DNA from 4 places in the Nonomuraea helvata genome. Region 1 is predicted to be linked to each of the others. Evidence: riboswitches for the same ligand, from Rfam matches in the RefSeq annotation. Region 1 holds a riboswitch; each other region holds the start of a gene.
What was found. Region 1 has a riboswitch for cyclic di-AMP ahead of ABD830_RS03120 (CHAP domain-containing protein). Riboswitches for the same ligand answer to the same signal wherever they lie in the genome.
Positions count from the first base shown of each region.

Region 1 (7,141 bases):
CACCACGTCCGGCCGCGTGCGCTCGGCCAGCCGCCGCACGGACCTGGCCGACAGCACCGGCGGCGGCTCGGCACCACCCACAGCGCCGCCCACAGCGGCGGCGATCTGCTCAGGCGACGGCGTGATCGGCGTGCGCACCACCACCAGCTCCGTGACCGCTCCCCCGGGCAGATCGCCGAGCAGGCAGGCCGCCCACTTCAGGTACGAGTCGGAGTCGGCGACCGCCAACACTTTCAACCGGACACTCCCGTCAGATGCGAACGAAGGGCAGGGGCCGCCCTGCTGGTCCACCAGTCGTCGGGGACCTCCACGGGCTCGACGGCGACACCGCGCGGGCTGAGCAGCACCCGCAGCGAGGTGATCGCGGTCGAGGGGAGGCTGAGCACGCGCTGTCCCGCGTCCAGGCCGCGCAGTGTGAGCTCGGCGGGCACACCGGCGTCGTGCACCGTGATCCCCGGGCGTTCCCGGATCAGCGCGACGTCGACGGGGTCCTCGCGGCGGTGCGGGTAGTACGCCAGCGGCTCCCGCGCGGCCAGATCCGTCAGCCAGCGCAGGTAGTGGTCGCGGTGCACCAGGCCGTTCCTGACGAGCGAGGTGCCGAGGACGACCGTGCGCTCCGCGGGCCCTTCGGCACTGAGCGGCTGGGCCCGCAGCCAGGCGAACTGGTGGCGTACCAGGTCGATGCCGGCCCGCCGGACCGCCTCCTCCAGGGTCTGGTCGACGGGCAGGGCGGTGAAGATCGACACGTCGCTCAGGCGTAGCCGGAGCGACGCCGCCACGCCCAGCGCGGTGCGCAGCCTGGTCGGCTGCGCCCTGGCCCGCAGCAGCGGCCGGTACGGCCCCGCGGCCAGCAGCTCGAGCAGCCGGAGAGTGGCCAGGCCGTCGTCCACGATCACGATGCGGCCGGGGCGGGAGGTGAGCCAGCGCAGCTGCACCTTGCCGGAGAACGCGTCACCGACGGCCTGCACGCGCCTGGGCATGCGGTCACGCGGCTCGGCCAGCTCCAGGCCGTCCGGCAGCCCCAGAGACCGCAACTCCCGGTGCGTGGCCTTCAGCGGCCGAAGACCCGAGCGCGGCACGACGACCGTCCTGGGGCCGAGCAGTCCCGCGTGGTGGGCCTCGACGGCGCACAGCATCTGGAGCGGGGACTCCACCCAGGCCGACGCCTGTTCGACCACTCCTGCTCCTCCCAGCCGGGTGATGGCCCGTTCACGACCGCTTCAAGCTAGCCCCACCGCCTTAAGCCCCCAGAAACGCGACATGAACAATGGACGGTGTCAACTATCAACGGCTGGAGCCGGTGAGCCCTTACCCGGGAGCGGATGCCCTGGAGGTCTTCCAGGGCGACGCCGCGGCCGGTGCGGACGTGGCCGTTGCCAACCATCGGCCCGAGCAGCGCGGGGCCGGGCAGCACCTCGTCACGGTTCCAGCTCATCAGCCCCCAGCCCGTCCACATGGGCACCGCCACTGCGAGTGCGTCAGCCTGGGAGTGGGTAGGCGTCAGCCGGAGCTGCACGACCGAGGGCAGTCCGCGCCGCTTGGTGGTGGAGCGGCGGACCGCCGTCGCACACCTCCTGTCACAGCACTCTCACCGACGTTTCCATACTGTTTTCGAAAGGAGGGTGGCGCTTCTTCCGGCCATGAAGAACCGGGTCCCCGCGCCACAATTCAGATGAACTCGCTCTTGCTCAACACCGACGGCGTGCAGATTCCGCAGCTCGGCTACGGCGTCTGGCAGGTCCCCGCCGACGAGGCCGCGCAGGCCGTCACGACCGCACTCAAGACCGGCTACCGGCACGTCGACACCGCCGCCGCGTACGGCAACGAGGAGGGCGTGGGCCAGGCCGTGCGCGAATCGGGGCTGCCGCGCGGGAAGGTGTTCGTCACCACCAAGCTGTGGAACGCCGACCACGAACGCGTCGAGGCGGCCTTCGAGGAGTCCCTGACCCGGCTCGGCCTCGACTACATCGACCTCTTCCTCATCCACTGGCCGCTGCCGAAGCATGACAGGTACGTGCAGGCGTGGAAGGCCATGGAGAAGATCTACCGTGACGGGCGGGCCAAGGCCATCGGCACCTCCAACTTCACGGCCGACCACCTGACCCGGCTGATGAACGAGACGGGCATCGTGCCGTCGATCAACCAGATCGAGCTGCACCCGTACCTGCAGCAGCGCGAGATGCGCGCCTTCCACGAGGCCAACGGCATCCTCACCGAGGCGTGGAGCCCGATCGGCCAGGGTCAGGGGCTGCTCGACGACCCGGCGCTCGCCGTGCTGTCCGGCAAGTACGGCAGGACCCCCGCGCAGATCGTGCTCCGCTGGCACCTGCAGCTCGGCAACGTCGTCATCCCCAAGTCCGTGTCCCCCGCGCGGATGGCCGAGAACATCCACGTGTTCGACTTCATCCTCGATCCCGAGGACATGTCCGCCATCGGCGCGCTGAACAGGGGCCAGCGGTTCGGCCCCGATCCCGACACGTTCGACATGATGTGATTGGTCTACGATCTCCCGCGTGCGGGATTTTGCGTGGGGCATTGCGGCGACAGGCGGTATCGCGCGGACCGTGGGAGCGGCCATCGTGGCCGAGCCGGGAATGCGGGTGGCCGCCGTCGGGTCAAGGGACTTGGGGCGGGCGCAGGCGCTGGCCGCCACGCTGGGCGCGGAGTCGGCGTACGGCTCCTATGAGCAGCTGTGCGCTGATCCGGCCGTGGACGCCGTCTACGTCGCGACGCCGCACGCCCAGCACCTGGAGGTGGCCGAGGCCGCCATCGCCGCGGGCAAGGCCGTGCTGTGCGAGAAGCCGCTGGCCGCCAGCGTGGACGACGCGGAGAAGATGGTACGGCTGGCGCGCGAGGCAGGCGTGTTCCTGATGGAAGCGATGTGGATGCGGTTCAACCCGCTCATCCAGCAGATCGCGGCCGACGAGCGCTTCGGCGACATCCGCTCCGTGCACGCCTCCTTCGGCTTCGCCAAGCCCTACGATCCGGCGCACCGGCTCTGGGCGCCGGAGCTGGGCGGCGGGGCCCTGCTCGACCTGGGGATCTACCCGTTCGGCCTGGCTCAGCTGCTCCTTGGCATGCCCTCCGACCTGCGGATCACCGGCTCTCTGGCGCCCAACGGGGTGGACGCGGAGGCGGCCGGGGTGCTGCTTTACCCCGGCGGCAGGCGGGCTCTGGTGGAAACTTCCTTGATCGGGAATTACCCGAACCATGCCAGTGTTATTGGCACTCAGATGCGCGCGGACATCCAGGCGCCGTTCTGGGCACCGCAGCGGATTTTACTTTCCGGGCCCGCCATGGAGCCGGAGGAGCGTGTGCTCGATCCGGCGGACAACGGCTACGCCGGGGAGCTCCGCGAAGTCCGCGCTGCGACGGCCGAAGGCAGGACCGAGAGCTCGGTCATGCCGCTTGACGAGTCCCTTGCCATGATGGGACTCCTGGCCGCTGCCCGCGGGCAACTCGCCTAGCGGGAGGGTTACGGATTTGTAACCTCTTGCCTTATGCATTACGTTTAAGGCATTCTTGTGACATTCGTCCGGTTTGTCCGGCGATGTCCGACCATCGCACAACACATCACAGGACCGTCCTGTGACCGCTGAATCCGCCTGCGTGCGGAACCGGGGACCCACGTCCTTGGGGTGAATCGGCACTTCGGTGCCGTAGGGCAGCTTCCACGCCCGAACCCGTCAGCTAACCCGGTAAGCGGCATGGAAGCAAGGAGCAACCCCCTCGATGGCCAAATTCCGCATTACCGGTGCCACGAAGACCAACATCGCCCGAGCCGTGCTCGGTGCGACCGTCCTCGCCTCCGGGCTCGGCGCCCACATGGGTACCGCCGCCGCCGCGGAGAAGCTGCCGGTCACCGCGGCCGCCGCCAACACACACGACGACGACCGCGCCAAGCGGGAGACCAAGATCAGTGTTACCGCCGCCCAGGTCCTGGCGCTCGCCAAGTCCCAGGTCGGCATCTCGGAGAACGCCTACGGCGGCGGCACGCCGTACCAGAAGTGGTACGCCGCCTCGCAGCGGGCCGCCGAGACCATCGCCCGCGACGGCGGCACCCGCGCCGAATACATCAACGCGCCGTGGTGCGCGATGTTCGTCTCCTGGGTCGGCGAGCACACCGGCGCCCGCCCGCAGGTCGGCTGGGACGCCTACACCGTCGCCTACGCCAAGTGGTTCCAGGCCAACCAGCGCTTCGGCTCCGTCGCCAAGCCCGGCGCCGTCGTGTTCTTCTCCTGGAGCGGCAGCAAGGACCTCGACGCCATCAACCACGTCGGGTTCGTCGAGAAGGACAACGGCGACGGCACCATCTCGACCGTCGAGGGCAACACCGGCAACGGCAAGGTCGAGGAGCGCATCCGCCCGACCTCCCAGGTCGTCGGCTACGGCTACCCGCAGTACGCCGGCTGACCCCTTCCGTCCACCGTCCGAGCGCGCGTCCCTTCGGGGGCGCGCGCTCGTCGCGTCCGCGAAAGGGACGCGCGTTCGGCCTGCCACAGGCGGGTTCCACCGGAGTTTGAGGCTTTCCCAGCGAGTCTGCTGCCCACCGCGGTGGCCGATCTCGGCGGCGCGGGCTTCTACGCCTGGAACATGACGATCTACCTCGTCGCCATGGTGATCGCGACGATGCTCGTCGGCAGGTTCCTGTCTCGATGGGGAAACGTCGGCGCCTATCTCCTGGGCTTCGCCACGTTCACGGCGGGGTCCCTCGCCTGCGCGCTGAGCCCGGCGATGGCCGTGCTGCTGGTCTCCCGCGGCGTCCAAGGGCTCGGCGCCGGTTTGCTGTCCGGGCTGGGATTCGCCGTCATCCGCTCGGCGCTGCCGGCCCGGCTCTGGACGCGCGGCGCGGCGCTGATGTCGGCGATGTACGGCGTCGGCAACTTCACCGGTCCGGCGCTCGGTGGCCTGTTCGCCCAGGTGGGCCCGTGGCGCCTGGCGTTCGGGATGATGGCGGTGATCGCAGCGGCATGCGCGGCGATCGTGCCCCGCGTACTGCCGCGCGGCGAACGTGGCGACGTGCGCCCGCCGATCCCGGCCGCGTCACTGCTGCTGGTCATGGCGGCTGCCGGGGCCGTGAGCACAGCGGGAGTCCTGCCGGGCACGCCCGCGAAGGCGGCCGGCATCTCGGGGGCGTTGCTGCTGATGGCCGGGTTCGTCGTCCATGAGCGGCGGAGCGAGTTCCGGGTCTTCCCGCGTACGACGTACCAGAGAGGTTCGTCGTTGAAGTGGGTCTACCTGACGCTGGCGCTGTTGACCTCCGGCGTCGCCGTCGAGTCGTTCCTGCCGCTGTTCGGCCAGCGGCTGGGCGGGCTGCCGCCGCTCGTGGCGGGGTTCTTCGCCGCAGCCGTCTCGCTCGGGTGGTCGGTGACCCAGATCGGCAGCTCCTCGGTGAGCGGGGAGCGTCCTGTCCGGCGACTGCGTGCGCTCGGCCCGGCGCTGCTGGCCCTCGGCCTGTTCGCTCAAGGGCTTCTGCAGCGCGAGGACACCCCGATCTGGCTGGTGGCCATCTGGGTGCCGACGCTGTTCGTCGCAGGTTCGGGCATCGGCCTGGCCTATCCGCACCTGTCAGTGGCCGCGATGTCCAGCACCCAAGATCCCGGGGAAGGACAGCGGGCGGCGGCGGCGATCGCCACGGTGACGAGCCTGTCGATCGCGTTCGGTACGGCGGTCGCGGGCGTTCTGCTCAACCTGGGCGGCGCCTCGATGCTCGACTCGGCACGGTACGTGCTGTTCGGACTCGCGATCATCTGCGCGATCGGCGCCCTCACCGCACACGCGGTGAATCGCACGAGCCGGACGGAGCCACCGTCGCTCTGACACGGCGCGACGCTGCCGGGGCAGGCGGGCCGGCCTGCGCGGGCGGCGTGGCCGGGCTCGGATGAGCGGCTCGCCACCTGGGAAGACCCCGAGGGAAGGCAGGCTCCACAGAAGAGCCACGCGCGACAACCTCGCCCGCCAAGGAGCCGCCATGGGACCCAGTCCACCCGGAGCCGCGCCCGCGGAGCGCCCGTGAGAGGCGGTCTCCGGTGGGTCGCCGACGGGCTGTTCCCCCGCGGCGCGAACCCGCACGGCGTCCTGCCCGCCCTGCTGATCCTCCTGGCCGTCGTCACCGGCCTCGTGGACGCCATCAGCTTCCTCGGCCTGGGCCGCGTCTTCGTGGCCAACATGACCGGCAACATCGTCTTCCTCGGCTTCGCCCTGGCCGGAGACCGCGAGATGTCGGCCTGGGCCTCCCTCCTGGCCCTCGCGGCCTTCGGAGCAGGCGCGTGGACCGTCGGGCAGGCGAGCAGGTGGATGGGGAACACCCGGCGCGTGTTCGCCACCGCCTCCGCCGCACACGCCCTGCTCGTCGCCACCGCTTTCGCCGTGGACCTGATCTCAGGGCACCATCACACCGGTCCCAGGGCGGCGCTCATCGGACTGCTCGCGTACGGCATGGGCCTGCAGAACGCCTCCGTACGCGGGCTGGCCGTCCCCGACCTGGTCACCAACGTCCTCACCACCACCCTCACCGGCCTGGCCGCCGACACCCCCGGCCGGGCGGCCCTGCGCCGGTCCGCGTCCGTCGTGGCGATGCTCCTCGGCGCGCTCATCGGCGCCACCCTGCACCTGCACGTCGGCCCCGCCCTCCCGCTCGCCGCCGCCCTGATCCTCCTGGCGATCGTCGCCGTCGCCGCCCACGAACGCACCCGCCGTACGCGCTGAGCCCGGTCACGCGAGGAAGAAATCGGCCAGAGCCCGCGCGACCCCGGCCGGGTCGTTCTCCATCGGGATGTGCCCGGCCCCGGGAACGCGCACGAGCGTGCTGTTCGGGATCTCCGCGACGAAACGCTCGGCGTACCGGACCTCCTGGAACGTGTCGTCCTCCCCCCACACCAGCAGCTTCGGCGTCTCATCCGCCTTCAGCGCAGGCACGAGCTCCATCGTGAAGCGGCTGTCGGCCGCACCCGCCAGGGCCATCCAGGAGCGGCACACCCGCAGGTCATGCCACGGGTCCAGGTAGTCGGCCAGCTCCGCCTCGGAGGCGGGCCGGGCCAGCGCCGTCGTGACCGCCTTGCGGCGCGCGGCCAGCAACTCCGCCACGGTCGTCGCCGCCACCACCGCGGGATCCCGGTAACGCGCCACCCCGGGCACCGGC
Region 1 covers NZ_BAAAXV010000001.1:713,576-720,716, forward strand. Annotated here, with positions in the region: gene ABD830_RS03100 (DUF6716 putative glycosyltransferase) at 1-231, opposite strand, end outside; gene ABD830_RS03105 (hypothetical protein) at 234-1,178, opposite strand; gene ABD830_RS03110 (aldo/keto reductase) at 1,673-2,494, shown strand; gene ABD830_RS03115 (Gfo/Idh/MocA family protein) at 2,514-3,467, shown strand; cyclic di-AMP (ydaO/yuaA leader) riboswitch at 3,584-3,720, shown strand; gene ABD830_RS03120 (CHAP domain-containing protein) at 3,733-4,413, shown strand; gene ABD830_RS03125 (MFS transporter) at 4,543-5,820, shown strand; gene ABD830_RS03130 (YoaK family protein) at 6,013-6,708, shown strand; gene ABD830_RS03135 (alpha/beta fold hydrolase) at 6,715-7,141, opposite strand, start outside.

Region 2 (7,141 bases), on a different contig from region 1:
GGGCGGCAGCTCCGTCATGGTGGTGGCCACGACCGTCCCGAACACCGAGTGCGTGTGCACGATGGCCCGGGCGTCCGTGCTCTCGTAGACGGCCAGGTGCATGGGCGTCTCGCTGGACGGCTGGAGCTCGCCTTCCACGAGGTGGCCCTCGACGTCCACGACGGGGCACATCTCGGGGGTCAGCCGGTCGAGCGCGACCCCTGAGGGCGTGACCGCGACCAGCTCCCCCTCGCGCACGCTCAGGTTGCCCGACGTGCCGATGACCAGGCCCAGCTCGACGGCGCGGCGGCCGTACTCGCATAACTGCTCGCGCAGGCTCATATGGTGGGAATGTAGTCGGTCGTCCGAATTACAGCAATCAGATGTGATCGAGGGCCTGGAGCATGAGGCGCTCGACGTCGACGCGCTTGAGCCGTCCGGGGTAGAGGAGCAGGTGCAGGCTGAGGCCGTCCATCAGGGCGAGGAGGTGCTCGGTCAGGTCGTCCAGGTTGTCGTCGGTGCGCAGCTCGCCGGCCGCACGGGCCTGCCCCAGCAGGTCGCGTACGGCGCCGCGCAGCTCGTCCGCCTCCGCGCGCTGCACCTCGGCCAGGCGCTCCGAGGCAAGGCTGCGGCTCCAGAAGCTGACCTCCAGCCGGCTCTCCTGGGTGCGCTCCGCGTCCAGCGGCAGGTTGTCCAGCAGCAGCTCGCGGAGCGCGGCCAGCCCGGTCACGCCCTCGATCTTGCCGGTGAGCCGGTCACGGATGCGCTGGTGCGACTGGCGCAGCGCCGACAGCATGATCTCGTCCTTGTCGGCGAAATAGTGGGCGAGCACGCCGTTGGAGTATCCGGCCTCCTTGGCGATGGCCCGCGTGGTGGCTGCGTCGATGCCGTCCCTGACGATCACCCGGCGGGCGGCTGACAGGACCTCGCGCCGGCGCTCGTCGTGATCGACGATCTTGGGCATCGGCTCCTCCATTGACTTTTTATTCGGACGTCTGTCTATTTAGACTATGACCGTCGCCACCGTCGGCGTCCACATCGTCGACATTCTCGCCAGGCCCGTCGATCACATCCCCGAGGGCCAGGACACCGTACTGGTGGACCAGATCCGCCTCACCGCCGCGGGCGCCGCCGCCGGGACCGCCGTCGACCTGGCCAAACTGGGCAATCCCGTGGTCACCATGGGCGCGATCGGCGACGACGAGCTGGGCGACTTCCTGGTGGCGGTGCTCACCAAGCGCGGCGTGGACGTCTCACGTCTCGTGCGCAGGACGGGCGAGCAGACGGCCGCCTCGATCCTGCCCATCAGGCCGGACGGCGGGCGGCCCAGCTTCCACGTGCCCGGGGCGAACCTCACGGTGACGTACGCGGATCTGGACGCCGACGTGCTGCGTGGCGTGCGGGCGATCCACCTGGGCGGGATGGACGTCACGTTCGGCCTGGGCGACCCGGCGTTCTTCGCCCTCCTGGACTCGGTGCGTGCCGCGGGCACCATCATCACGATGGACCTCCTTTCGGAGATGCCTGACTTATTGGGAATGGCCCGAGCCTTTCTGCCGCACGTGGACTACGTGCTGCCGAACGAGTCGCAGGCGCTCCTCATGACCGGCTGCTCCGATGTCGAGGAGGCCGCCCGGGCCCTGCTGGCGGACGGGCCGCGCGGCGTGCTCGTCACGCTGGGCGCGTCAGGCAGTCTCGTGGTCACGCCGGACGGGACGGAGCCGGTGCCCGCCCTCAAGACGGACGTCTCGGACACGACCGGCTGCGGCGACGCGTACTGCGCCGGATTCCTGACAGGGCTCCTGCACGGCCAGGACGTGCTGACCGCGGCCCGCTGGGGCACGGCCGCCGCCGCCCGCGTCGCCACGGGGCTCGGCTCGGACGCCGGCCTCACCGACCTCGACTCGACTCTAAGGATCCTCGGATGACCGACGCAGAACTCCGCCAACGGGCCTTGAAGGTCGTCCCCGGCGGCATGTACGGGCACCTCAACGCCGCCCTCTTCGCCCCGGGCTTCCCGCAGTTCTTCGAACGCGGCGAGGGCTGCCGCCAGTGGGACGTGGACGGGCGCGAGTACATCGACTTCATGTGCAGCTGGGGCCCGATCGTGCTCGGGCACCGGCACCCGCGCGTGGAGGAGGCCGCCGCCAGGCAGGCCGCGCTCGGCGACTGCCTCAACGGCCCCGGCCCGGTCATGGTGGAGCTGGCCGAGCTGCTCGTGGACACCGTGCCCAGCGCCGACTGGGCGATGTTCTCCAAGAACGGCACCGACGCCACCACCCAGGCCCTCATGGTCGCGCGGGCCGCCACCGGCCGGACCAAGGTGCTGATGGCGCACGGGGCCTACCACGGGGCGGACCCCTGGTGCACACCGTCCGTGTCGGGCACGACGCCCAACGAGCGGGCGGATCTGGTGGAGTTCACGTACAACTCCCTCGAGTCGCTGGAGGCCGCGGCGGCGAGCGTGGAGGGGGACGTGGCGGCGATCATCGTGACGCCGTTCAAGCACGACTCGTTCGAGGACCAGGAACTGGTGGAGCCCGCCTTCGCGCGCGGCGCCCGGGCCCTGGCCGACCGGCTCGGTGCGGCGCTGGTGATCGACGACGTGCGGGCGGGGTTCAGGATCGACCTGCGCGGCTCCTGGGAGCCCTATGGCGTACGCCCTGACCTGACGGCCTGGTCGAAGGCCATGGCCAACGGCTACCCGATCGCGGCCGTCACCGGCACGGACGCGCTGCGCGGACCTGCTCAGACGCTGTACTCCACGGGCTCGTTCTGGTTCTCGGCGGTCGCGATGGCGGCGGCCAAGGCGACCATCGAGACCCTGCGCGACGAGAACGGCATCGGGGCCATGGAGCGGGCCGGCACGCAGCTCCGCGAGGGGCTGTTCGCGCAGGCCAAGTCCCACGGGTTCGTGGTGAACCAGACGGGGCCGGTGACGATCCCGTGGCTCAGCTTCGACGGGGACGCCGATCTCTCCGTCGCGATGCACTGGAGCGACGCCTGCCTGCGGCACGGGGTCTACCTGCACCCATGGCACAACTGGTTCATGTCGGCCGCGCACACGGAGGCGGACGTGGCCAAGGCGCTCGAGGGCACGGACCAGGCGTTCGCCGAGACCCGCGCCCACTTCGGCTAGCCCCCGTCGCGACGGAGAGCGGGGGTCAGGTGGCGGTGAGCTTGGTGATCTCGTCCACGAAGGACGGCCAGAGCGGGCGCGGCAGGTCGTGGCCCATGCCCGGGTAGGTCACCAGACGGGCGCCGGGGATGGCCGCGGCCGTGGCGTGGGCGGCGGCGACCGGGATGAGCTGGTCGGCCTCCCCGTGCACCACCAACGTGGGCACCCGTACGCCCGCGAGCAGCTCCGTGCGGTCGGGCGAGGCCATGATCGCGGCGAGCTGCCTGGCCGTGCCCTCGGGGTCGAAGCAGCGGTCGTACGCCAGCCCGGCCAGCTCACTGATCCTCTCGTGGTCCAGGTCGAACCCGGGCGAGCCGAGAACCGACCAGGTCCGCAGCGCGTGGGCCAGCACCGCTTCGCGACCGGCGGGCGGCCTGGCCATGAGGGCGGCGAGTGCGGCCTCCGTCGGCGGGGCCACCGAGGGGCCGGGCGTGGACATGATCGAGGTCAGGGTGAGCACCCGCTCGGGGTGGCGGATGGCCAGGGCCTGGGCGATCATGCCGCCCATCGAGGCGCCGGCCACGTGCGCGGCGGGCCAGCCGAGGGCGTCCATGAGCCCCGCCGCGTCGTCGGCCAGGTCGTCCAGCAGGTACGGCGAGGGCGCCCCCAGCGCAGGAACGCCCTCGTCATGGAAGTGGGTGGACAGGCCCGCGTCGCGGTTGTCGAACCGTACGACGTGATGTCCCTGCTCTGCCAGCAGCTCGCAGAGCCCTTCGTCCCAGTGGATGAGCTGCGCGCCGAGCCCCATGATGAGGAGCAGGGGACGGCCCTCGGGCGAACCGAAGCTCTCGTAGGCGATGTCGATGCCGTTCGCGGCTACACGGGTGGTCACGACGACCAGAATGACATTCTGGTAGCAGCCCGTAAAGGTCAGAGCTTGATGAGGCTCCGGACGCGGTCGCTGGTGAGCGCCAGGCTGCCGCCCGCCACGGCCACGGCGCCGGCCACGATGGCGGCCGCGGTCTTCGAGACCGGTGGTGCGGGCACGTCCTGAGCGGCCGCGGGCTCGGGCGCGGGCGGCTCGGCCGGGTTGTCGTCCTGCTCGGCCCAGGCGCCGGTCGAGAACGCGACCGGGTAGTTCTTCTTGCCGGGCCCCTTGCCCCACTTGGTGATGACGTAGTCGACCTTGATGTGGCCCTCGCCACCGATGCCGTCGACGCCCAGCGTGTCGGAGTTGAAGGTGCCGCCGGTGAGCTCCGCGAACGTCTTGGCGTCCAGGTCCAGCATGACCCCGCTGCTGGAGGGCGCGCCCGGGCCACGGTCGCCGACGAAGAAGGGCAGCTTCTTGCCCTTGTAGATCGCGTAACCCTCGGTCATGAGCGGCCAGCTCGGGCTGGCGGCCAGGCCCTTCTGCATGGGCTTGCCGCTGGCGGGCAGACCGGTGTCACCGGCCCTGCCGGAGGAGTCGTCCCAGAAGTACGAAGCCGTGGTCGAGCCCTTGAGCAGAACCCTGTCCTCAGTGTTCGGATCGGCGTGAGCCGCGGTGCCGGCGATGGTCAGCGCGCCTACCGTGGAGGCGGTGATCAGAGCGAGTGAACGCAGGCCAAGACATGCAGACATGAAAAGTAAAGTCCTTCGCGACGGGGGCAGGGGAGGTTGCGCTCACTCGAAAAAGGGCGTAGCAGGGCAAAGCACCTGGCAAGGGGGAAAGCTACGCAGAGCGCGGAAGGAGCCTGGGGAAGGGGCCGCTCAGGAGGCGGCGACTATCACGCTGTCCGAGGGTTCGACGCGATCGTCCAAGTCGTTAACATGTCCTCTCCATCTCGCCTACCGGGTTAGCTGGCGGGTTCGGGCGTGGAGATGCCCTACCGACACACGGTCGGATTCACCCCAATTGCGGTGGGTCCCCGGTTCCCGAGCATTCGGGATTCGGCGCCAGCCGGCTGTTCCTCCTGGATGAGGTCCACGCCACCGGCTGTGAATTGGCCAACACTCTAACCACGCATTCCGGACATACGCAAACACTTCGTCATGAATCGGGCAGAAGATCTACCTACCCCGACATAGAAAAAAGGGGGCACGGCGCTGCCGTACCCCCTGAAATTGACCAGTCTCAGCCGCCGCTCTTGCGCCTGAACGATCTTTTACTCGCAGCCGGACCGTGCGACCCGTGGATCTTCGACGAGTCACCGCCCCTGCCACCCGCGCCCGAGCCCGCCTGCTGGTTACGCTTGCGCTCCAGCGCCTCGCGGAACTTGCGCTTCAACTCGTCCTCGGGAGTCTCGCTGACTTCCTGCTCCGGTGTATCCGCCATGAGGACCTCCATGGTGTTGGGGACACTCACAGCTTCGCATGGGCCCGCTTATGACGCGAAACCGGCTTCCACCCTGCTCTGCGGGACTGCCGGGACCTCCAGCCGCCTGCCCGGCATCGCCACCAGCGCCACCAGCGCGATCACCGCACCCGCCACGCCCAGCGACGGGATGACCACGGCCGCGGCGGAGGCGTGCGCGGCGGCCAGGCCGTGCACGGGCGCGTCCGCGGCGACGGTGGAGCCGTAGAGGGTGCCGCCGACAGCCAGCGCGACGGAGCCGCCGATCTGGCGGAAGAAGGTCAGGTTCGCCGAGGCGGTGCCGATGTACTGCGGCTCGACCGACTGCTGCGCGGCCACGGTCAGCCCGGACAGCATCGGGCCCATGCCCAGCCCGATCAGCAGCATCCAGCCCGCCAGGAGCGCCCCGCCGGTGTGCGCGGTCAGGTTGACGCAGAGCAGGGTGCCCGCGACCAGCAGGAACGGCGACACGACCAGCCACGGCTTGTAGACCCTGGTCCTGGACATGAGCGCCCCCATGAGGGCGCTGCCCACGACCATCGCCAGCGTCATCGGGTAGATCCTCAGCCCGGACTCGGTGGCACTGACGCCCAGGGACTCCTGGAAGTAACGCGGCAGGAACACGACTCCCGCGTACATGCAGAAGGCCGTGCAGAACGACGTGACGTTCACGAGCGTGTAAGTACGGTTGCCGAACAGGTGCATGGGCATGATCGGGCTGGCCGCCCGCCTCTCGACCAGCACGAACACCGCGAGCAGCGCGAGCGCGAGCGCGATCGGCCCGGCCACGGCGGCGTCGGTCCAGGTGTGCCGGTCCAGGCCCTTCTCCGTCAGTCCCAGCAGCAGCGCGCTGATGGCCACGGTGAAGACCGCGATGCCCGCGTAGTCGGGACGCCCGCCTCCGGTGCCCGGCCGGTGCGGCAGGCGGAGCACGACGATGGCGATCAGCGCGAGACCGAGCGGCACGTTCACGTAGAAGGACCACCGCCAGCTCGCGTGGTCGGTGAACAGCCCGCCGAGGAACGGCCCCGCCAGGTACGTCAGCCCCATCACGCCGCCGAGCGCGCCCTGCACGCGGGCGCCGCTCCTGCCCGGCCCCGGAGGGAACATGTCCATCACCAACGCCATCGACAGCGGCAGCAGCGCGCCCGCGCCGAGGCCCTGGAGCGCGCGGAAGCCGATGAGCTGCGCCATGTCCTGGGCCGCCCCGCACAATGCCGAGCCCGCCACGAACACCACCATCCCGACCAGCAGCAGCGGCTTCCTCCCGTGCTGGTCGGAAAGCCGGCCGTAGAGCGGCACCGTCACCGTCGAGGTGAGCAGGTACGCCGTCACCACCCAGACGTAGAGCGTGCTGCCGCCCAGCTCGCTGGTGATGCGCGGCAGGGCCGTGCCGACGATCGTCTGGTCGAGCATCGCCAGGAACATCCCGCCGAGCACGGCGAGCAGGACGAGCCCGTTGCCACGAGACTTCATGTCAGTATTCACATGTGAAGATTGACATGTAACTCCTTACATGTCAACTCTTCGATATGCTGGCGGCCATGTCCCTGCGGATCGCGCTGCTCGGGCTGCTCGAGGCTGTGGGCCCGGCGAGCGGTTACGACCTGGCCAAGAAGTTCGAGCACTCGCTCAACCACGTCTGGCAGGCCGGGCACACGCAGATCTATCCCGAGCTGGTGAAGATGGCCGCCGACGGGCTCGTGGCGATC
Region 2 covers NZ_BAAAXV010000005.1:887,249-894,389, forward strand. Annotated here, with positions in the region: gene ABD830_RS23450 (class II aldolase/adducin family protein) at 1-321, opposite strand, end outside; gene ABD830_RS23455 (TetR/AcrR family transcriptional regulator) at 359-943, opposite strand; gene ABD830_RS23460 (carbohydrate kinase family protein) at 990-1,907, shown strand; gene ABD830_RS23465 (aminotransferase class III-fold pyridoxal phosphate-dependent enzyme) at 1,904-3,118, shown strand; gene ABD830_RS23470 (alpha/beta fold hydrolase) at 3,144-3,989, opposite strand; gene ABD830_RS23475 (hypothetical protein) at 4,028-4,717, opposite strand; cyclic di-AMP (ydaO/yuaA leader) riboswitch at 4,907-5,042, opposite strand; gene ABD830_RS23480 (DUF5302 domain-containing protein) at 5,211-5,411, opposite strand; gene ABD830_RS23485 (MDR family MFS transporter) at 5,460-6,905, opposite strand; gene ABD830_RS23490 (helix-turn-helix transcriptional regulator) at 6,974-7,141, shown strand, end outside.
Region 2: it holds a riboswitch for cyclic di-AMP, as region 1 does, so the genes downstream of both, ABD830_RS23475 (hypothetical protein) here and ABD830_RS03120 (CHAP domain-containing protein) in region 1, are expected to answer to the same signal.

Region 3 (7,141 bases), 170 kb from region 1:
CGGCCACCAAGGAGCTGCGCGATCGCCGCAACGACGCCAAGCTCCTCCTGGCGGAGGCCGACAGCGCGCGCGACCAGGTGGGCGACGAGAAGGCGAAGGTCGACAAGCTGGTCAAGGAGCAGACCAAGCTCCTGCGCCGGCTGGGCGCCTTCAACACCGGCGACCCCAACAGCCCCGGCATCGAGTACACCGGCCCGGCCTCCGGCAACGCCCGCTTAGCGCTGCAGTTCGCCTTCGCCCAGGTGGGCAAGCCGTACCGGTACGGCGGCACCGGGCCGGGCTCGTACGACTGCTCCGGCCTGACCCAGGCCGCCTGGCGCCGGGCGGGCGTCGAGCTGCCCCGCACCACCTGGACGCAGTGGGGCTGGGGAGCCGCCCGCCGCGTCCCGCTCGACCGGCTGCAGCCCGGAGACCTGCTCTTCAGCAAGGGCCTGGGACACATGGGCATGTACGCCGGCAACGGCAAGATGGTCCACGCGCCCCAGACCGGGGACGTCATCAAGGTCGTCGACCTCGACGACTACTGGCGTACCCGCCTCCTCGGCGCGGTCCGCCCCTAGCAGGCCAGGGCGGCCGGGTCCGTCAGGGCTTGTACTGGGGATAGCCGTAGCCCACGACCTGGGACGTGGGCCGGATCCGCACCTCCACCCGGCCGTCGTCCGTGTTGCCCTCGATCGTGGTGATCGTGCCGTTCCTGTTGTCCTGCTTGACCAGGCCCATGTGCTCGATGCCGCTGATGCTCTTCGTCTGCCAGGCGAAGAAGACCACGGCACCGGGCCTGGGGACGGCGCCCCAGCGCCTGTTGGCCTCGAACCACTTGGCCCAGGTGACGGTGTAGGCGTCCCAGCCGACGGTCGGCCGGGCGCCGGCCTTCTCACCGACCCAGGCGACGAACATGGCGCACCACGGCGCGTTGGCGTAGGACTGCGGCGTGCCGCCGTCGCGGGCCACGGTCTCCGCCGCCCGGGGCGATGACATGTACCAGCTCTGGAACGGGGTTCCGCCGCCTGCGGCGTTCTCGGCCACGCCGATCTGGGACTCGGCGATTCTGATCACTTCCTGCGCGGTCACCTGGCCGGGAGACTTCTGAAGGGTGCCCCATTGCGACGTTCGCGTGTCGGGCCGGTGATGGACCGCGAAGGTCGGCGTACCGGCGAGGCCCGCGCCCACGGCGACGCTCATGCACAGGGCGAAGCGGGAAAGGTTTCCGGTCTGCGGGGCACCCGTGAAGATGTTCTTCACCATAGGGCGGATTGCTCCTTGCTTCCATGCCGCCTACCGGGTTAGCTGACGGGTTCGGGCGTGGAAGTGCCCTATGGGCGCCCCGTACGGAAGCGCGCCGATTCACCCCAGAGAAACTGCGGGTCCCCGGTTCCGCGAGCTCGCGGATTCGGCGGCCGCGCCATATCTACGCGACGTCGTTCGCGCAGGTGAAGCGCGGTCTGGGCAATGCGGAAGGCGCCATGCGGCGTCTGGTTCTGCCGCAGATACGCCTAAGTAGCACGAAAGTATTCGAATGGCATGTAAAGGTGCAAGCAGCACCGGCGGATATTCGCGCGAAACCCCCGTAATATGAATGATTGACTACCTGGTCTTTGTCCTTTCTAGACTTTGGGGCCGATCGGGCGTTCCGTGAGCGACTCCGCCAGGCGGTCAGCGAATTCGGCGAGCCAGTCCAGTCGTGGCCCGCTGCGCGCGATGCGGAATCCGTGGCGGCGACCCCAGAACGCAGCCTGGACGGCATGGAACTGGGCCCAGCGCCGGACGCGTTCCCGATCGATCTCCGCCGCCTCGGCGAAGACGTCCAGCATGCGGTGGCAGCGTGCGCGGCAGATCCTCGGCATCCTGGCGTAGCCGCCGCTCCCAGGCGTCCGCCTGCTCCCGCAGCCGGGGCAGGCCGGGTGGCGCGGGGACGGCCAGCCGGAGGTTGATCCGCCCGGCGACCGTCACGCGCCGCCCCGCCGTCGCACCGGGACGACGACCCCGACGCCCCCGTGCATGACCGCACCGTCCGGCACGCATCCCCAGCGCGCCAGCAGCTCCTCCACGATCGCCGGCAACTCGGCGAGCCACGCCGCCCCGGGCTCTCCTTCCCGCTCGACGGTGCTCCGGGCGAACCCCTCCGGTATCTCGATCATTCGGGCACCTTACGCGCCGGAGCCCGTCGGTGGGCGGCCGGCTCGCGGTCAGCCGCTTCTGCCGGCGCGGAGACCCCGCACAGCGGCCATGATCCCGTTCTTGTCGTAGCCGCCGGTGGGCATGGTGGCGCCGTGAGCGTGGCGGATGACGCCCTGGGAATCGATGAGGATGCTGCCCGACTGCTGCAGCGAGCCGAAGACCTTCCTGCTCAGGCCGATCATCTCGTGCGGGGTGCCCCGGCGCCCTGTGAGGACGGGGAGCGGTACCCGGCGCCTGGCCTTCCACGCGGCCGCTTCCTGGCGGTCCTCGGGAACCGCGACGAACACCTGGGCGCCGTCAGCCGCGAGCTCGTCGCGGCACCGGATGAGATCCTGGACGTGCCCGTTGCAGACCGGGCACGACGTCGACCGCATGAAGTAGATGAGCACGGCATGATCGCCGCGATGGTCGGACAGGCGCACAGCCTGGCCGTCGGTGTCCTCCAGCACCACGTCGGGTGCGGGCGATCCGGTTTCGAGCATGGCGGAACTTCCCCTTCAATCTCGGGATCGTGGAAATGCGTCGGCTCAGGTCAGGCGCCGGCGGCTTCGGAGTCATGCGGGCCCCCGGCGGGGCCGGTCATGTCGCCCAGGCTGAGCCGGAGCCGGGTGCGAGCCCGGTGCAGCTGGGATTTCATGGCGGCGTTGCTCAGGCCGAGGACCTCCGCGACCCTCCGGCCCGGGTAGCCGAGCACATCCCGCATGATCAACACTCTGCGCTGAACCTCTGGCAACTCCCTGATCGCCTGCGCGACGAGTTCGGCTTCCAGGCGCCGGATGGCCTCGTCCTCGGCCGAGGTCATCAGACCGGCACCGGCCTCCTCGTCGCGGTCGAACAGCAGCCGCCCGCGGCGCAGGCACTCGTTCCGGACGATTCTGAACATCCACGACGCCAGCGCCCCAGTGGCGCGCAGCGAGCCGATCTTCCGGTAGAGAATGATCAACGCTTCCTGTGCGGCGTCTTCGGCGTCCTGTGGGGACGCGCAGAGATGCTCCGCGAAGCGGCGCACATGCGCATGGGCGCCATGGATGACCGCGGTGATCGACTCGCGATCACCGGCCTGCGCGGCCTCGATGAGCTGCGCGCTCGCCCACGAGCGGTCAGCCACGTCCGCGCCCTTGCCACCGGTGCAAGGTCGTGAAAAGCGCCCGACGCGCAGCCGGGATCACGACGTCACCCATACCCCATCTCCTTGTCAGCGTGGTCATCACTCCATAAGAGGCCCCCACACCGCAAAAGGATTCGCCGGCGAGCCGCCGGGGTGCCGGCTCCTGCCAACCGATCCTCAACAGTTCCTCAATCGTGGCCGCCTACGCTGCGAGCATGAACATCGGTCTCCCCGAAATCATCCAGTACCTGGTCTTCCTGGCGGTGCTCTGGCTCGTCATCTACACCGCCGTACGGGCGGCGATCCGTCCCCGCAAGTGACACCCCGCCCTCAGCCTTGCTGCGCGCGCAGGGCGCGCTGAGCGAGCAGGCCGCGCGGCGATCCGCAGGAGGCGCATCGGGCTCACGCCCCCGCGCCGGAGCCGGGCCGTACGATCATCAGGACCACGACGATCGCCCACGCCAGGTTGTAGAAGCCGGAGACCATGCTCAGCTGGCGCAGCCGTGCGGAGTCGCCGTCGCCGGGGTCGGCGAGCGCCTGACGCTGGCGCGGGTAGATCTGCGTGGCGAGCAGCAGCGCCGCGGCAGCGGTGAGGACCATCGAGACGATGATCCAGATCTCGTCCATCCGCCCCTGGACGCCGGCCATGATCATGCCGACCAGCGGCACGATGAGGCCGAAGACGGCATACCCGCCGGTAATGCGGTGCAGGGCGACGGCGACGTCCCTGCTGCGTCCCTCTCCGTCCAGCGCGGGCGCGTAGCGGGGAAACAGGCTCGTCGCCACGGCCGAGCCCCCGACGAACACGATGCCGCCCAGCACGTGCACGGACAGCAGGACATGTTCGAGCAACATATCTTCCTCCAACCTTCAGGCTACCTGAAGCTTAGAGCATGCTTCAGTCACCCTGAAGGTTGGCTTGCTCGAGAGACCGTCAGCCAGCCGATTCGCCCGTGAAGGCGGCGAGGACCGCCTGGCCGAGCCGGCGCTGGAGGGGATCGGCCGCAGGGCCGAACAGCCGCTCGTCGACCTCGCCCACCACGTCCGTCGCTGCCTGGAGCAGGCGGGAGCCGTCCGGCGTCAGCTCGATCACGGACGCCGAGCCCGCCCGGACGGTGTGGTCGTGCACCAGCCCCGCCGCCACCAGCGCCTTCACTGCCGCGTGCACGCTCTGCACCGTGATGCCCGACATGCGGGCCAGATCGCTGTACGACGCGCCGGGCACACCGGAGATGTGCCCCAGCAGCCCCAGCCGGCTGACCGTCAGGCCCAGCGGCGCGAGAGCGGAGCCGAGCTCGTTCTCGATGCGCCTGGCCATCGTCAGCACCACGATGGAAGGGCTGGTCACTGGCGGGGCGGGGCGACCGTCGTCACTCACCCCACCAGTTTGGCAGCACCCGCTCGGCCTCGAGCCTGGCCCGCACGACGCACCTCAACTGAACCAGGGAACGGCGGGCCGCGTACCCCTCTTCGCGCACGCCGGCCTGATCCGGCAGCGGCGAGAGGTCATCTGATCTCCAGACCTGGGCGACGGTGTGGGAGGATCTGGCCACGATGGGTCCGCTCTCTGTGGTGAGGTGGGTGCGCGCGGCGAGCTTCGCCGTCACGTGCGCCGCTCTCGCCACGCTCGGACACCTGGCCGGCGGAGGCTCCTTCGACCCGGCGGCGGCGTCGGGCGGCTTTCTGCTCCTCCTGCTGCCCGCGCTGGCCCTGACCGGACGCGAACGCACGCTGTCCTCCATCCTCCCCGCGACGGCCGCGTCACAGGTCATCCTGCACACCCTGCTCTCCCAGAGCTCCGCCCGGCAGGCTGCGGCGGCTCATTGTGCGGACATGGCCGGGATGAGCGGGATGGACCACACGGAGGCCACCGGCTTCCCCGGCTTCGGGATGCTGCTCGTGCACGCCACCAGCGTGGTGCTCACCTCCGTCTGGCTGCGGTGGCTGGAGGCGGGCCTGTGCGCCCTGGTCCGGCAGCTGGCCGGATGGGTGCTGCGCCCGCTGCTGGTCCTGTTCTTCATGGCGGCCGGATGGATCTCCACCCGGCCGCGAGCGATCACGCGAGCGCGCGAGCACGAAGGCGCGCGTATCCGGCTCTTCCTGAAGCACGTCCTCGTGCTCCGGGGGCCGCCTGGAGGGCAGGCCGGACCCGCAGTGGTCGTGTGATCCGGAGATCGTGGGCCGGCTGTCCGAGCCGGCTCGTCAGGCTACGCCATCGAGCGTCCCGTAAGAGGCCGCGCCGCTGAGTGCTGCCTGGGCTTCAGCGCGCCGTCGAGCAGTCGTCCGCCCTGCCCGTGCGATCTCGTTCCGCCATCTGTGGGGTCTTCCGGCCACCAGCCCGGCGCCGCCGCGCCGGCCACCTCCGTGGCCTGCTGCGGCGCGCGCCTGTCCAGACTCGACCCCCAGAAAGCGCACACGTGATGAAATCTGGCATCGTCCTGGCCGCACTCGTGGCCCTGACCGCCGCCGCCTGCGGCGCCCCCGGCGGCTCCGACCGCGGATCCATAGAGATCTCCACCACGTCCGCCGGACGTACCGGCTATCCCCTGACCTTCGACAACTGCGGAACGCGGGTCACCTTCGCACGGCCGCCACAGCGCGTCCTGATCCTGAACGGGACCAGCGTGGGTGAGGTGGAGAGCTTCATCCTGCTCGGCCTCGACAAGAGCATCCTCGCCAACGCCCAGAGCTACGGCGTCTCCGACGACCCGTCCATGATCGGCAAGATCAAGGCGCTGCCGACCGGCGGGCTGACGATGAACAAGAACTTCGACGTCCCCGCCGAGCAGGTGCTCAAGCTCAAGCCCGACCTGGTGGTGTCCACCTGGTCCGGCGGGTTCGACGCCAAGAAGGGGTTCGCCACCCGTGAACAGCTCGCCGCCGCCGGGATCACCTCGCTGGTCAACCCGGTCAACTGCGCGATGGGCAAGCCCGAGGCGACCGAGGAGGAGCGGCGCGCCTACCGCAACCAGTCGATCAACTCCTCGCTGGAGTTCATCGCCCTGCTGGGGCGGATCTTCGACGTCCAGGACCGCGCGCTCGACCTGATCGGCAAGCTGCGCGCCCGCGTCGAGGCCGTACGCACCCGCGTCGCGGGCCTGCCGCCCAGGAAGGTGCTCATCACCTATCCCGGCATGTCCATGATGAACGCCAACGGGCTGCCCGCCGTGATGACCGGCGGCATCTACGACGACGTGATCAAGGCCGCCGGCGGCGTCAACGCGTTCGCCGGACAGTCCGCGGACATGACCCGCACCCTCAACAAGGAGCAGCTCGCCACCGCCCAGGTCGACGTGCTCGTGGTCGGACTGTTCACCCCGGACGAGAACGGCGACAAGCAGGCTGCCGAACTGTTCGCCGCCTACCCGCAGTGGGCCGCGTCCAGGTCCAGGACATACGCGGTGGTCTCCGACGGCGTGTACCTCGGCCCGCTCAACGCCTGGGCCGTGGAGAAGATCTCCAAGGTGGTCCACGCCGGTGAGTGACGCCCTGACGTCCCGACGCCCGCATCTCGTCTCCGGGCCGGCGACCGGACTGCTGCTGGCCGCCCTGGCCGCCGGCCTGGTCGCGGCCCTGGTGGCGGGCATCTCCGTCGGCTCGGTCAACCTTCCGCTCGGCCAGGTCTGGGGCGTGGTCTGGGCGCATCTGTCTGGTAGGGGCGCGCAGGCGGACCCGCTGCTCAGCCAGGTCGTCTGGGAGATCCGCACCCCGCGTGCGCTGCTGGCCGCGCTCGCCGGGGCCGGCCTGTCGGTGGCCGGGGTCGCGCTGCAGTCCCTGGTACGCAATCCGCTCGCCGACCCGTACGTGCTGGGCGTCTCCTCGGCGGCCTCCCTCGGGGCCGTGCTGGTCCCCGCG
Region 3 covers NZ_BAAAXV010000001.1:880,470-887,610, forward strand. Annotated here, with positions in the region: gene ABD830_RS03910 (C40 family peptidase) at 1-560, shown strand, start outside; gene ABD830_RS03915 (CHAP domain-containing protein) at 583-1,245, opposite strand; cyclic di-AMP (ydaO/yuaA leader) riboswitch at 1,258-1,406, opposite strand; gene ABD830_RS03920 (hypothetical protein) at 1,605-1,811, opposite strand; gene ABD830_RS03925 (hypothetical protein) at 1,947-2,138, opposite strand; gene ABD830_RS03930 (peroxiredoxin family protein) at 2,187-2,660, opposite strand; gene ABD830_RS03935 (RNA polymerase sigma factor) at 2,711-3,286, opposite strand; gene ABD830_RS03940 (hypothetical protein) at 3,689-4,141, opposite strand; gene ABD830_RS03945 (MarR family winged helix-turn-helix transcriptional regulator) at 4,221-4,664, opposite strand; gene ABD830_RS03950 (hypothetical protein) at 4,657-4,839, opposite strand; gene ABD830_RS03955 (hypothetical protein) at 4,841-5,452, shown strand; gene ABD830_RS03960 (ABC transporter substrate-binding protein) at 5,707-6,771, shown strand; gene ABD830_RS03965 (FecCD family ABC transporter permease) at 6,764-7,141, shown strand, end outside.
Region 3: it holds a riboswitch for cyclic di-AMP, as region 1 does, so the genes downstream of both, ABD830_RS03915 (CHAP domain-containing protein) here and ABD830_RS03120 (CHAP domain-containing protein) in region 1, are expected to answer to the same signal.

Region 4 (7,141 bases), on a different contig from region 1:
GGCCGTAGCCCTGCTGGCCGTAACCGGGCTGGGACTGCGGCTGCTGACCGTACTGCGGCTGCTGGCCGTAGCCCTGCTGGCCCGACTGAGGCTGCTGCCCGTACTGGGGTTGCTGGCCGTACTGCTGCTGCCCGTAGTCCGACTGGGGCTGCTGGCCATAGCCCTGCTGGCCCGAGGGAGGCTGCTGGCCGTAGCCGGGCTGCGACTGCTGTTGCTGACCGTACTGGGGCTGCTGGCCGTACTGAGGCTGCTGCCCGTACTGCTGCTGACCGTACTGGGGCTGCTGGCCATAGCCTTGCTGGCCGTAGCCCTGCTGGGGGTACTGGGGCTGCTGACCGTAGGCATCGTCCGCCCGGTAGCCGACCACAGTCACGTCGGGGTCGGGCTCGCCTGGGCGGCGACCCGCGTTCTGTTGTCCGTATTCGGGATTGCCGGCGGGGTTGTCGCCGGATTCGTCCTGCGGATACGGCGGCTGTCCGGTGCTCACCGTGTCACCTCGCTTCGAGTGCGCATGTGGCACGTGTCAGGACACATGCCTGTGCTGCCCAACGTATCGACATAGGTATCAACAATCACCTTTCCATCTGGTCAAGATCAACGTCACCCGATGTCAGATGGAGCAGCATGCGGGTGTTGCCCAGGGTGTTGGGCTTGACGTGTTCCAGGTCGAGGAACTCCGCCACACCCTCGTCGTACGAGGCCAGCAGTTCGGCGTAGACCTCGGGTGAGACCGGTGTGCCCTGGATCGGGCGGAATCCGAGCCTCGCGAAGAAGTCGACCTCAAAAGTGAGACAAAATACACGTCGCAGACCAAGATCTTTGGCCTGCTGGATCAATGCGGAGACGATCCGGTGGCCGACGCCCATCCCCCGGCACTCGGGATCCACGGCCACCGTGCGGACCTCTGCGAGGTCCTCCCAGAGCACGTGGAGCGCGCCGCAGCCGACGACCTGCCCGCCCCGCTCGGCCACCCAGAACTCCTGTACGTCCTCGTACAGCGTCACGGTGGCCTTCTCCAGGAGCCGCGGCCCCGCGCCCGCGTAGGTGTCCACGAGACGCCTGACGGTGCGCACGTCGGGCGTGCGGGCGCGCCGGACCACCACCGCGGTCTCGGGCGCTGTCAGCTCGGCCACCTGCTCCATGGTTCTCCAGAGTACAGATCTCATTACGGCTCGGCCCTAACTCCCACGTCTCGGCCCATCCTGTTACATCTCGTGGCCGGACGAGCACGGAGCCGAGCCCGCTCAGGGTTTGTGCAGAAGCATGGACATAGGGGGCATAAGGTCTCTTCTGCCCAGGTGATCACGAGATCCCCTTGTGACCCTTCGGTTGTGAAACCTCTACAGACTTGGCAGTTCTGGTTGAGCAGGAACCCGGAGTGCATTAATGTCCAGCGACAATGTCCCCCGTATGTCGTGCGGGAGACACGCTCAATTCCCGCAAGGGGAGCCGGGGATCCACCGGTGGCGACCTGCGGCGCCATCACAGGGGTGAGTCCGAGTCTCTCGGTAGGGCTGCTCCGGCCCGAACCCGTCAGCTAACCCGGTAGGCGCTCTATGAGAGGAGCTGGTAGGTGAAGCGCACGCGCAACGGTGGGGGGAAGCCGGCGGGCAAGCACGCCCGCCCTCCGGAACGGCCACGGCGGCCGCGCCACGTCGGTGTGGTGAGTCTCACAGTCGCCGCACTGCTGTTCGCCATCCCTGTCGGTTCGGCGTCCGCGGACCCCAAGCCCTCGCTGAAGGAGCTCGCCTCCCAGGCCGAGAAGCTGCACACCCAGATCGAGACGCTGACCGAGCAGTACAACGGCCAGCGGGAGAAGCTCAAGACGGCCAAGAAGGTCTCCGAGACCGCGCAGAAGACGCTGACGACCAGCGAGTCGGACCTGGCCGCCAAGCGCGCGAAGGCCGTCCTGCTCGCCCAGAACGCCTACATCACGGGCGGCTTCACCAAGACCCTGCAGTTCGCGACCTCCACGGATCCCGAGGAATTCCTCAACCGCGCCGCGACCTCGTACGCGCTGGAGCAGGAGCAGGGCGAGGAGATCAACCAGCTCTCCAAGGCCATGGAGACGGCCGCCCACGCCCAGGCGGACGCCAAGGAGCGCATCGCCGAGGTCCAGAAGATCGTCGACGACCTCGACACGAAGCGCGACAAGATCACCAAGCTGGTGACCAAGGTCGAGAGCAGCCTGTTCAAGCGGGCACTCGGCGAGGCGGGGCAGCCCGGCACGCGCGCCGTGCGCGTCAACCTGCCCATCGCGGGCGCCGGCAAGGCGGCGGAGGCCGCACGGTGGGCGCTCACGCAGCAGCTCAAGCCGTACGTCTGGGGCGCCGAAGGTCCGAGCTCGTACGACTGCTCCGGGCTCGTCATGGCGGCGTACCAGCGGGTTGGCATCTCGCTGCCGCACTACACGGGCGACCAGTGGACCGCGGGCAAGCACATCTCGCGTTCGGAGCTACGCCCGGGCGACCTGGTGTTCTTCTACGGCGACCTGCACCACGTGGGCATCTACATCGGCGGCGGCATGATGGTGCACGCCCCGCAGACGGGTGATGTCGTACGGATCGCGTCGATCGCCAGGCGGCCCTTCGCCGGCGCGGTGCGCATCGCCGACTGAGCCCCACCCCCCGACGCTAGATCAGCTGGCGGCGCGCGGCCCAGGCCACGGCCTCGATCGCCGTGGCCACGCCGATGCGGTCGCAGATGCACCGTAATCTCCGGCGTACCGTGCGTCCGCTGATATCCAGACGTCGCCCAACCCGATCGACCGTGACTCCCTTGGCCAGCTCCGCCAGCAGCGCCAAATCAGCATGGCTCAGCTCAACGTCTTCAGTGAGCACATCCATCGGGAGCCCTCCCCCCAACAGCAGAACTTGGACCTCACAGATGGGCCAAAGCCGCTCCTCGCAGACGGTAAACGCATCGCGGAAAGGTCGTCAAGCATGACAATCGCCGCACTTGACGGGCAGTATTGACATGATCAGTTATATATGACGCACTCGCGATATGTTAGGACTCCCGGTAGCCGATGAGTGATCTCTTCGGGCTTCCCAGCCGCCATCAATGAGGCCTTCGGACGTTCCCCATTTCGCTCCGTTCGGGGCGGAGTTTCGGTGTGATCCATAAGCCGGGCATTGCCGGCTGAGCGCCCGATGTGTGATCTTCCACCCGCCCGCCGAACTACCAATCGCTCGCTTTGTACGGTGATTCTCTTCTTATAGGGATATCCAGGTCAGGCCATCGGAATGACCGGCCGGATCGGCGGACCGGATCATTCGGAGACGCATGCTCCGATGGGCCCGCGGGTCACCTGTCGGCCGTCGCCGCGCTTGCCGCGTCACCGCGCGCGCCAAAGGGCCTCGTTTCCGCGTGCGCGTACCCGGTGCCCGCCATGGCGATCATGCTTGCGCTCGGGTGGCCGAGCGGGTGGAACGGCACCGTCACCGGCGACCTTGACCCGATGCTTACAACAGCCCTCCTATCGGAAAGCAGGCGAGCCAGAAGGTAGTTTCGCGACCACATCCCGTGAGGGATCAGGCATTGTCGACGTCGTAGCGTTCCCTGGCCGCCTCGACGTCGCCGATGTGCGTTTCGGCCCAGCTCTTGATCGCGGCCACCAGCGGCATCAGGCTCTCGCCCAGCGGAGTGAGCGCGTAGTCCACCCGTACCGGCACGGAGGGGGTGAGCGTGCGCGAGACCAGGCCGTCGCGTTCGAGGCCGCGCAGGGTCTGGGTGAGCATCTTCTGGCTGACGCCGGCGATGCGCCTGGCCAGGTGGCTGTAGCGGCGCGGGCCGGCCGCCAGCGCGCTGAGCACGAGGGTGACCCATTTGTCGCTGAGGCGGTCGAGGAGCTTCCTGGAGGGGCATTCGGAGAAGTACGCGTCGAAGGCCTGCCTGGCCTCGTCGCGCCGCTCCGCCGCCGTCTTCGTGACCACTCTGTCCGATCCTTCTTGTGGGTGGGTTACGCACTTCCAGGTGCCTACTTACCAGAAGAGAGTAACTCTTCCTACGCTTGCCGGCATGACGAACAACATGCGTGCACTCATCGGCGGCTCCGGCGCTCCCCTGCTGGTGGAGGTGCCGGTGCCCACCGCAGGGCCCGGACAGGTGCGGATCAAGGTCGCGGCGGCCGGGGTGAACCTGTTCGACCTCGCCGTGGCGGCGGGGACGCTCGCGGACTACGGCGTGGCCCGCAAGCTGGACTCGTACGGGCTCGGCTTCGAGGCTGCCGGGACCGTCGACCAGGTGGGCGACGGGGCCTCGTTCCATGTGGGAGACGATGTCATCGCGCTCGTGGCGCGCCTGGAACTGCCGGTGAAGGCGCAGGCCGAGTACGTGGTGGTCGACGCCTCGGCGGTGGCTCTGGCCCCGCGCGGCTGCACGGCGGCGGAGGCGGCCACGATCCCGCTCAACGCGCTCACGGCCTGGCAGTCGCTCGACCGCGCGGGCGTCGGACCCGGCCGTACGCTGCTCGTCACGGGAGCCGCCGGGGCCGTCGGGGGCTACCTGGTCGAGCTGGCCGCCCTGCGCGGCGCCCGGGTGGTGGCCGTCGCGGGGGCCGGTGACAAGGAGCTGGTGCGGAGGCTGGGAGCCGAGTGGTTCGTGCCGCGCGGCGAGGACGTGGCCTCCTCCGTACGTGCGCTTGTCCCCGGGGGTGTGGACGCCGTCGTGGACGCGGCCGTGCTCGGGCTGGCGGCCCTGGACGCGGTGCGGGACGGCGGGGTCTTCATCGCGCTCTCCGCTGGTGTCGCACCGGTGGCGCTGCGCGGGACCGACGTCGCCACGGTGTTCTTCCGGTCCGACGCGGACCAGCTCGCGGAGGTGGTGCGGCTGGTGGAGGCCGGGCGGCTGACGTTGCGGGTGGCGGACACGTACCCCTTGGAGAAGGTCGCCGACGCCCACGCCCGCATTGTCGCCGGCGGCCTCCGCGGCCGCCTCGTCCTCATCCCCTGACCCACCGACACCTTCGGAGCGGCGCTGGAGCGTGGCTGGGCGTCGCGCTCAAGCGCCGAGCACCGTCGCACCGTGGCCCGCCGACCCGGCGCCCCCGCAGCGTGGACGCGCCGGGGGGCCGAGGGCAGATCAGTGGGTGGGCTTGACCAGCGGGAACAGGATGGTCTCGCGGATGTTCCTGCCGGTGAAGGCCATGATCATACGGTCGATCCCCACACCCACACCCCCCGTGGGCGGCATGGCGTACTCCAGGGCCTGCAGGAAGTCCTCGTCCAGCTGCATGGCCTCCAGGTCGCCGCCGGCGGCCAGGAGGGACTGCTCCGTCAGGCGGCGGCGCTGTTCGATCGGGTCGACCAGCTCCGAGTAGGCCGTGCCCAGCTCCGTGCCGAAGCCGATCAGGTCCCACTTCTCCGTCAGCAGCGGGTCCACCCGGTGCTGGCGGGTCAGGGGCGAGGTCTCCAGCGGGTAGTCCATGACGAACGTGGGCTGGACGATCGTGTGCTCCACCAGCGCTTCGAAGAGCTCCTGCACCAGCTTGCCGGCGCCCCACTTCGGGTCCCAGTGGATCTCGCGGCGGTCGGCGAGCTTGCGGAGCTCCTCCAAGGAGGTCGCGGTGGTGATCTCCTCGCCGACGGCCTCCGAGACGGCGCCGTACAGGGTGATGCGGGGCCATGCCGCGATCCCCAGGTCCACCTCCACCCCGTCATGGACGACCACCGAGGTGTCCAGGGCGGCCACCACGGCCTTCTGGTACATCCGCTGGGTCAGGTCGGCCATGTCGTTGTAGTCGAGGTAGGTGCCGTACGCCTCCAGCATCGTGAACTCGGGGTTGTGCGTGGAGTCGGCGCCTTCGTTGCGGAAGTTGCGGTTGATCTCGAAGACCTTCTCGATGCCCCCGACCACGAGCCGCTTGAGGTAGAGCTCGATCGCGATGCGAAGGTAGAGCTCCATGTCGTAGGCGTTGATGTGGGTCTTGAACGGCCGGGCCGTCGCGCCGCCGTGGATGGGCTGCAGCATCGGGGTCTCGACCTCGAGGTAGCCCTCCTCGTGCCAGAAGTCGCGCACCGCGCGCACCGTGGCGCTGCGGAGGCGGGCCATCTTGCGCGCCTCGTCGTTGACGATGAGGTCTACGTAGCGCTGGCGGACGCGTGCCTCAGGGTCGGTGAGGCCGACGTGCTTCTCCGGCAGCGGGCGCAGGCACTTGGCGGTGATCTGCCAGCTGTCGGCCAGGATCGACAGCTCGCCGCGCCGCGAGGTGATGACCTCGCCGGTGACGCCCACGTGGTCGCCCAGGTCGACGTCGCGCTTCCACGCGGCCAGCGACTCCTCGCCCACCTTGTCGAGTGAGATCATGACCTGCAGGTCGGCGCCGCCGTCGCGGAGCGTGGCGAAGCAGAGCTTGCCGCCCACACGGTTGAGCATGACGCGCCCCGCGACCGCGACAGTGTCACCGGTGGCGGTGTCGGGCTCCAGGCCCTGGTATTTCTCCCTGACCTCGGCGTTGGTCGCCGTACGTGGGAAATTCACCGGGTAAGGATCGACGCCCTCGCTGCGAAGGCGGTCGAGCTTCTCCCTCCGGATGCGCATCTGCTCGGGAAGTTCGTCGCTCACACCATCAAAGAGTAGGGGATATGGCGAACTGCAAGGCATCGTCGGTCCGCTGAAGGAGCGCTGCAGGATCTGTGCAAGGGCATTCGCCTATCAATGTCTCACGAGCTCAGGGGGGAGCCGGCAGGGAGCCGGTCCAAGGGCAGCTCAAGGAGAGAAGATGTTGAAGAAGATCGCTACCGGTTTACTCGCCGTCGCCGCCACCGGCGCAGTGGCCCTTTCGCTTCCTTCGGCCGCCAGTGCCAGCACGGCCGACAACGACGACTACTCCAGCTCCTGGGGTCCCGTCTACGCCAGGCACTACCTCGCCAAGTCGCAGGGCTGGATCGGCGTCAACTGGGACGAGGACGGCGAGTCGAACGAGGTCACCGTGCGGGGCCGGCTCTACGACCTGGACAACCGCGACGCCGACGAAGGTGGCAAGTGCGCGTTCGTGAAGTTCGAGGCCAGCGACTTCGACGACGACTGGTCTCCGGTCTACTCCAAGAAGTACTGCGGCTACCCCGGCTACAAGAAGTTCTCCTTCCAGGAGAACGACGTCAACAGCGTGCGGGTGAAGGTCTGCCAGATCGGCCAGTAC
Region 4 covers NZ_BAAAXV010000009.1:2,223,341-2,230,481, reverse strand. Annotated here, with positions in the region: gene ABD830_RS43775 (RDD family protein) at 1-487, opposite strand, end outside; gene ABD830_RS43770 (amino-acid N-acetyltransferase) at 573-1,142, opposite strand; cyclic di-AMP (ydaO/yuaA leader) riboswitch at 1,418-1,568, shown strand; gene ABD830_RS43765 (C40 family peptidase) at 1,664-2,617, shown strand; gene ABD830_RS43760 (LuxR C-terminal-related transcriptional regulator) at 2,634-2,846, opposite strand; gene ABD830_RS43755 (winged helix-turn-helix transcriptional regulator) at 3,534-3,935, opposite strand; gene ABD830_RS43750 (NADP-dependent oxidoreductase) at 4,021-4,953, shown strand; gene lysX (bifunctional lysylphosphatidylglycerol synthetase/lysine--tRNA ligase LysX) at 5,083-6,603, opposite strand; gene ABD830_RS43740 (hypothetical protein) at 6,722-7,141, shown strand, end outside.
Region 4: it holds a riboswitch for cyclic di-AMP, as region 1 does, so the genes downstream of both, ABD830_RS43765 (C40 family peptidase) here and ABD830_RS03120 (CHAP domain-containing protein) in region 1, are expected to answer to the same signal.